2 regions of the Bounagaea algeriensis genome follow, and region 2 is predicted to be linked to the other one. Evidence: riboswitches for the same ligand, from Rfam matches in the RefSeq annotation. Region 2 holds a riboswitch; the other holds the start of a gene.

Region 1 (3,381 bases), 1.5 Mb from region 2:
ACCGCAGCAAGCTGGTCGTTGAACAGGTCCGGTGTGGACATTTGGTGTTGCCTCCTGATTTCTGTCTGCGACGGCCCTGCGGACCTCTGGTCGAACGGCGCTGTTGTTAGTTGCCGCGGCGGTAGAACGGCAGTTCCACCACCTCCACCGGCAGCGACTTGCCGCGCGCGTCCACGTTCAGCGCGGTGCCCGGTTGGCTGTGCGCGCGGTCCACGTAGGCCATCGCGATCGGGTGCCCCAATGTGGGGGAGGGCGCACCGCTGGTGACCTCGCCGATCTCGTTGCCTTCGGGGTCGAGCACGGAGTACCCGTGTCGCGGCGCGCGCCGCTGGTCGGTGCTCAGGCCCACCAACGTCCGGTCGGTGGGGCCTTTGGCGACCTTCGCCAGCGCGGCCTTGCCCACGAAGTCATCGGGTTTGTCGAGTTTGACCACCCGGCCGAGATTGGCGTGGTACGGCGTCAACTCGACGCTGAGCTCATTGCCGTACAACGGCATACCCGCTTCCAGCCGCAACGTGTCCCGGCAGGACAGTCCGGCGGGCTTGAGGTCGTAGCCCGCGCCGGCCTCGGTGAGCGCCTGCCAGATCGACTCGGCGTCCTCCGGCGCGGTGAACAGTTCGAAACCGTCCTCGCCGGTGTATCCGGTGCGGGCGAGCATGATCTCGCAGCCCGCCACGGTGGCGTAGTACCCGGCGAAGTACTTGACGGTCGACAGGTCGGTTTCGGTCAGCGGGGCGAGGATCGCAGCCGCGTTCGGCCCCTGCAGCGCGATGAGCGCGTAGCGGTGCGAGTAGTCGTGGAATTCGGCCTCGAACCCGGAGGTGCGCTCGGCCAGTGCCGCGGAGACGGTGCCGGCGTTGGCGGCGTTGGCGACGACGAGGTACTCGTCCTCGCGCAGCCGGTAGACGATGATGTCGTCGAGCACGCCGCCGTCGTGGTTGCAGATCATCGTGTAGCGCGCGCGGCCGGGCGTGATCGCCGAGGCGTGGGCCAGCAGGGCGTAGTCCAAGGCCTCCGCGGCCTGCGGCCCGCGGATGTGGAGCTCGCCCATGTGCGAGAGGTCGAACAGCCCGGCGCTGCCCCGCACCGCGTTGTGCTCGGCGGTGTCGCCGGAGTACCGGACCGGCATCTGCCAGCCGGCGAAGTCGGTGAACGTCGCGCCCAGCTCCTCGTGGATCCGGTGCAGGGGCGTCTGCCTCGGTGACGTCATCGTGTCTGGACTCCTCCTGGGGGCGGCGCCGGTCGGCGGTCGCGGGTCCGAAACTGCGCAATCGGATCCTGCCAGCGTAATCGGACCGCTGCGTTCGCCACCTGCGCGGTCGTACGCACGTCGGGCGGTCTCCCCTGGAGTCATGGGCCTGAGAGTTTCACCGTCGTCGACGGCTTGCACCGTGGGCGAGAAGCGGTCCGCTCCTGCTTTCCTCCCGTTGCGCCTCGTGCCGTGCGGTAGGTGGTGCCTGAGAGTTTGCTGGGGAGTGCTTGCTCCTTCGGCGTCCCGACGGGCCGGGAGCTCTCCCGCACGGAGTCAACGGCGCGGTGTTCGGTTGTGGACCAGCTGCCCGGGCGTTGCCTGGACAGGTTGCCCCCCGGGCAGGTTGTTCTCTGGACAGAGCGTGACGCTACGGAGGACCCCGCGGGCAGTCAACCACAACGCGAGGCTGATCTCACTCGGTTGCGCGCGGAGGTCGGCGCGGGTGCTGCGGTGCCGACACCGCGTCCTCGGGCGTCGTCGCGGCGAGGGTGCGGTAGACCTCACGCAGCCCGTCGATGAGGGCCCCGAGGGCGAGCTCGAAGCTGTCCGCGTCGATCTCTGTGTGCTGCGGCAGCAGGTGGGCGCGGTCGAGGTGCGGGAATCGCTCGTCGTAGATGCTCGCGTCGGCGGGGAAGCCCTCGGCGAACGAGGCCATGGCCGAGCCGACGACGAGGTACTTCGTCGACGCGCCGATCATCGTCGCGTACCGCTGCGGCCAGCCGGCCCGCACGAGCCCGCCGTGCACCCGGTCGGCGCGGCGCAACGCGTTCTCCCGGTGGGCCGGGCCGGAGGCCAGGAACGGCACGAGGTTGGGGTGGGCGCGCAGGGCGGCGCGGTAGGACCGCGCCCACGTGCGCAGGCCGGTGGGCCAGTCGGTCTCGAAGTCGGAGACGTCGACCTGGGTCATGACCTCGTCGGAGATCGTGTGCAGCAGGTCGTCCTTGTTCGGCACGTGGTTGTACAGCGACGCCGCGCGGACGTCGAGGCGTTCGGCCAGGCGGCGCATGGACAGCGCCTCGAGCCCTTCGGCGTCGATGATCTCGAGGCCGACCCGGGCGATGCGTTCGGTCGTCAGGAGGGGACGGCTCGGACGGGGCACGGTTTCTCCACGTTGCTGGCCTGGGGGAACGCCTCTTGCGAGGGCGGTTCGAGGGACTCTAGGCTGCCATAAAACTAACGTTGTTAGTTAGTACGTCACACGGAAGGGCAGGTCAATGGTCGACTTCTCGTTGTCCGACACCGAGCGCGACGTGCGCGACTGGGTGCGCCGTTTCGTCCAGCGCGAGCTCATGCCGCTGGAGCAGCAAGTGCTGGACCGGGAACGCGCCGGTGCGCGGGGACTGACCAAGCAGGAGCAGGCCGACCTCCAGAACAAGGCGCGCGAGGCGGGGTTCTGGGGCGTGCAGACCCCCGAGGAGTACGGCGGGATGGACCTGCCGGCCGTGCTGACGGCGCTGATCCAGATCGAGCTGGGACGGACGTTCGTGCCGTTCCAGTTCGGCGGCGACGCGGACAACATCCTCTACCACGGCAACGAGGAGCAGAAGCGGCGCTACCTGCTGCCCACCATCGAAGGCACCCGGAAGTCCTGCTTCGCCATCACCGAGCCCGGCGCCGGGTCCGACGCGAAGAACATCCGCACCACCGCCCGCAAGGACGGCGACGAGTGGGTGATCAACGGCGAGAAGACCTTCATCACCGGCGGCATCGACGCCGACTTCGCCATGGTCTTCGCCGTCACCGACAAGTCCAAGGGCGCCGACGGCGGGGTGACCTGCTTCCTCGTCGACCGCGACATGGGTTGGACCTCGGAACCCATCGACATCATGGGCGAGTGGGAGCGTCAACCCGCCTCGCTGGTGTTCGACGACGTGCGCGTTCCCGAGGAGAACGTGCTCGGCGAGATCGGCCAGGGCTTTTCGCTGGCCATGCAGTGGATCGGCCGCGGCCGCTACATGCTGCCCGCGCACGCGCTCGGTGCCTGCGAACGGCTCGTCGAGATGGCCGCCGACTACGCCAACAACCGCCAGACCTTCGGCGCGCCCATCGCCGACCGCCAGGCCATCCAGTGGATGATCGCCGACTCGGCCGTGGAGATCGAAGCGCTGCGGTGGCTCGTGCTGCAGGCC
Region 2 (3,381 bases):
GTGGCGTTGAGCTTCATCGTGCACGAGCCCAGCGGGATCATGCTGCGGTCCAGCGCGACGTCCTTGTCCGAGAGCTCCCGCAGGTAGCGCAGCAGCGAGGTCTCCGACTGGTGCCGGTGGAACACCGGATGCGTCAGGTACTCGGAGGTGCGCTCGAGCGGATGCGGCAGGGCGTCCGCCGTCTCGGCGTCCAACCGGTCGAGCTCGTCGAGACCGGTGGTGAGCCCGAACGCGGCGCACACGCTGCGCAGGTCCTGGCGGGTCGTCTTCTCGTCGCAGGCGATGCCCACGTGGTCGGCATCGGCCTTGCGCAGGTTGACACCTTCCGCGCGTGCGGCGGCCACGACCTCGTCGGCGCGGCCGGGCACGCGGGCCAGCACCGTGTCGAAGAAGGCGTCCTCGACGATCCCGATCCCGCCCTGGCGCAGGCGGGCGGCCAGCACGGACGCCATCCGGTTCACCCGGGCGGCGATGTTCCGCAGGCCCGTCGGTCCGTGGTAAACGGCGTACATGCCCGCCATGACCGCCAGCAGCACCTGCGCGGTGCAGATGTTGCTCGTGGCCTTCTCGCGGCGGATGTGCTGCTCGCGGGTCTGCAACGCCAGCCGGTAGGCCTGGTTGCCGTCCGTGTCGACGCTGACGCCGACCAGGCGCCCCGGCAACTGCCGCTCCAAGCCCTTGCGCACGGCCATGTACCCGGCGTGCGGGCCGCCGAACCCGAGCGGCACGCCGAAGCGCTGGGTGTTGCCGACGACGACGTCGGCGCCGATCTCGCCGGGAGCGCGCAGCAGCGTCAGTGCCAGCAGGTCGGCGGCGACCACGGCCATCGCCCCGCGCCGGTGGATCTCCGCGATGACGTCCTGCTGGTCCCGCACGGCGCCGGAAGCGCCCGGGTAGGCCAACAACGCGCCGAAGAACTCGCCGTCCGGCAGCCCGCTCGCGCCCTGCGACAGGTCGGCGACATCCAGCTCGATGCCGAGCGGTTCCGCACGGGTGCGCAGGATTTCCACGGTCTGCGGCAGCGTGTCGGCATCGACGACGAACCGCGGCGACTTGGCCTTGCCGCCACGCCGCACGAGGGTCATGCCCTCGGCGGCCGCGGTGGACTCGTCCAGCATGGAGGCGTTGGAGACCGGCACCCCGGTCAGGTCCGAGACCATCGTCTGGAAGTTCAGCAGGGCTTCCAGCCGTCCCTGCGATATCTCCGGCTGGTAGGCGGTGTAGGCCGTGTACCAGGCGGGGTTCTCCAGCACGTTGCGCAGGATCACCCCGGGGGTGATCGTGTCGTAGTAGCCGAGCCCGATCATCTGGGTGCGCGAGGTGCAGCGCTGCGCGAGACCGCGCAGCTCCTCGAGCGCCTGCGGTTCCGTGGCCGGTTCCGGCAGCTCGAGCTGCAGGTCCTGTTCATGGATTCCGCCGGGCACGGCTTTGTTGGCCAGTTCCTCGAGGGAACCGACCCCCACCACGTCGAGCATCCGGGCGAGTTCCGCCGGCGTCGGTCCGACGTGTCGATCGGCGAACGGGGTCCCGTGCTCCAACGCGGCGAGCGGAATGCGGTCGTGGGTCACGTCGGTCATCGCCCAACCTCAATCTTCGCGGCGAACAAGGGGGCGGCAACACCAGCGTGCTGCCGACTCTCCCCCTCTGTCACTGTCCGCTGCGCGAACGCCTGAGAGCTTCGCCCGGCGCTCCGGCCGGACTTGCACCGTCGGCGGGGTGCGCCGCCGTCGCCGCACCCTCTTTCCAGAGGCATCTCGCCCGCGCGGTCCAGTGGCCTGAGAGGTTGATGGGGAGATTTGCTCCTTCGGCGCCGACTCGATCGCTCGAGCCGAACTCTCCCGCACGGGGTCGGTGATAGTGCGTAGCGTACCCGATCAGGCGCTCGTGCCCGAGGGGCTGTCGGCTGACGCACACCTGCTTGACGTCAAGCTCACCCGGTGCGCCGGTCCCGCCGCCTGCGGGAGAGTTCGTCCTCCTCGACCGGTTCGATCAGCGCGCCATCGGCACGTTCGGCGGGGAACTCGTGGATCGTGCCGGTGATCTCGCGCATCGCCCCGCTGACGGCGATGCCGAAGACGCCCTGCCCGCCCTGCAGCAGGTCGACGACCTCTTCCGGGGACGTGCACTCGTAGACGGTGGTTCCGTCGCTGAACAGCGTGAGCCCCGCCAGGTCGCGCACTCCCCTGCTGCGCAGGTGGTCCACGGCCAGCCGGATGTTGTGCAGCGACACTCCCGTGTCCAGCAGCCGCTTGACCACCTTGAGCACGAGGATGTCCTTGAACGAGTAGAGGCGCTGCGATCCCGAGCCGGTGGCACTGCGGATCGACGGCCCCACCAGCTTCGTCCGCGCCCAGTAGTCCAATTGGCGGTACGTGATGCCCGCGATCTGGCAGGCCGCCGCTCCCCGGTACCCGACGAGCTCGTCGGAGACCGAGTCCGCCGGCAGCGTCTCGCCGGCCCGGTGCGCGGACGGCTCGGCCGCACCGCCCCCGTCGACCGCCGGGGGCGCACCGGTCGCAGCGATCCCAGTGGACGGCGCATCCGGCGACTCGTCCCCTCCCCCTGCGGAACCCCGCTCGGGCGCTTGCTCGACCACGCCTGCCTCCCCTCGTCCGGCACGCTGCCGACGAATCCGGTCCGGTGCGTTCGGCGAATCGGCTCCCGCCCACCATCCTGGTGACCCCGCGACTGCCAGCGAAAACGGCACCGGAGCGATTCGCGCAATTCGACAGTAGGCCCCCGGGTGAGGGCGGTCAACGCGACGCGCGGGCCGCGCCGAAGAAGATCAACAACGGGTGGACGTCCCCGCCCGCCTCGAGTCCTCCCGGCCCGCTCCCCGGCGCGCACGAGGACCCGCCGCGCACGACAGCCCCGGCGCACGACGACCGCGCACGACAACGGGGCCCTCGACCGTGCCGAGGGCCCCGTCGCGCCGCAACCAGTTCCGCGCGGTTCACGTGTCCGCGCCGCGGAAGTCCTCCGGCGAAACCGAATCCAGGAACTCGCGGAACTTCTCCACTTCGTCTTCCTGCTCGTCCGGGATGATCAGACCGGCCTCATCCAGGACCGTCTCATCGGCGTGGATGGAGACCCCGGCGCGCAGGGCCAGAGCCACCGAATCGCTCGGCCGCGCCGACACCCGCACGTCCCCGTCGAAGACGAGTTCGGCGAAGAACGTCCCCTCCTGCAGGTCCGTGATCCGGATCTGCTCGACCTCACGCCCCAGGGCGCCGATCACGTCCTTGAGCAGATCGTGCGTCAGCGGACGCGCCGGCCGCACACCCTGCTGCTCCAGCGCGATGGCGGTCGCCTCCACCGAGCCGATCCAAATCGGCAGGTACCGCTCACCCTCCGTCTCCCGCAGCAACAGGATCGGCTGGT

What was found. A riboswitch is a leader RNA that binds a small molecule or an ion and turns the genes downstream of it on or off. The one in region 2 is predicted to bind glycine.
Region 1: linked by a shared signal. The riboswitch ahead of gcvT (glycine cleavage system aminomethyltransferase GcvT) and the one ahead of gcvP (aminomethyl-transferring glycine dehydrogenase) in region 2 are both predicted to bind glycine.

Annotation. Positions count from the first base shown of each region.
Region 1 covers NZ_CM137102.1:3,289,090-3,292,470, reverse strand. Annotated here, with positions in the region: gene glyA (serine hydroxymethyltransferase) at 1-41, opposite strand, end outside; gene gcvT (glycine cleavage system aminomethyltransferase GcvT) at 107-1,210, opposite strand; glycine riboswitch at 1,338-1,434, opposite strand; glycine riboswitch at 1,435-1,528, opposite strand; gene ACVGV2_RS14985 (TetR/AcrR family transcriptional regulator) at 1,665-2,351, opposite strand; gene ACVGV2_RS14980 (acyl-CoA dehydrogenase family protein) at 2,467-3,381, shown strand, end outside.
Region 2 covers NZ_CM137102.1:1,755,706-1,759,086, reverse strand. Annotated here, with positions in the region: gene gcvP (aminomethyl-transferring glycine dehydrogenase) at 1-1,577, opposite strand, end outside; glycine riboswitch at 1,641-1,753, opposite strand; glycine riboswitch at 1,754-1,851, opposite strand; gene ACVGV2_RS07925 (MerR family transcriptional regulator) at 1,931-2,446, opposite strand; gene ACVGV2_RS07920 (bifunctional nuclease family protein) at 2,954-3,381, opposite strand, start outside.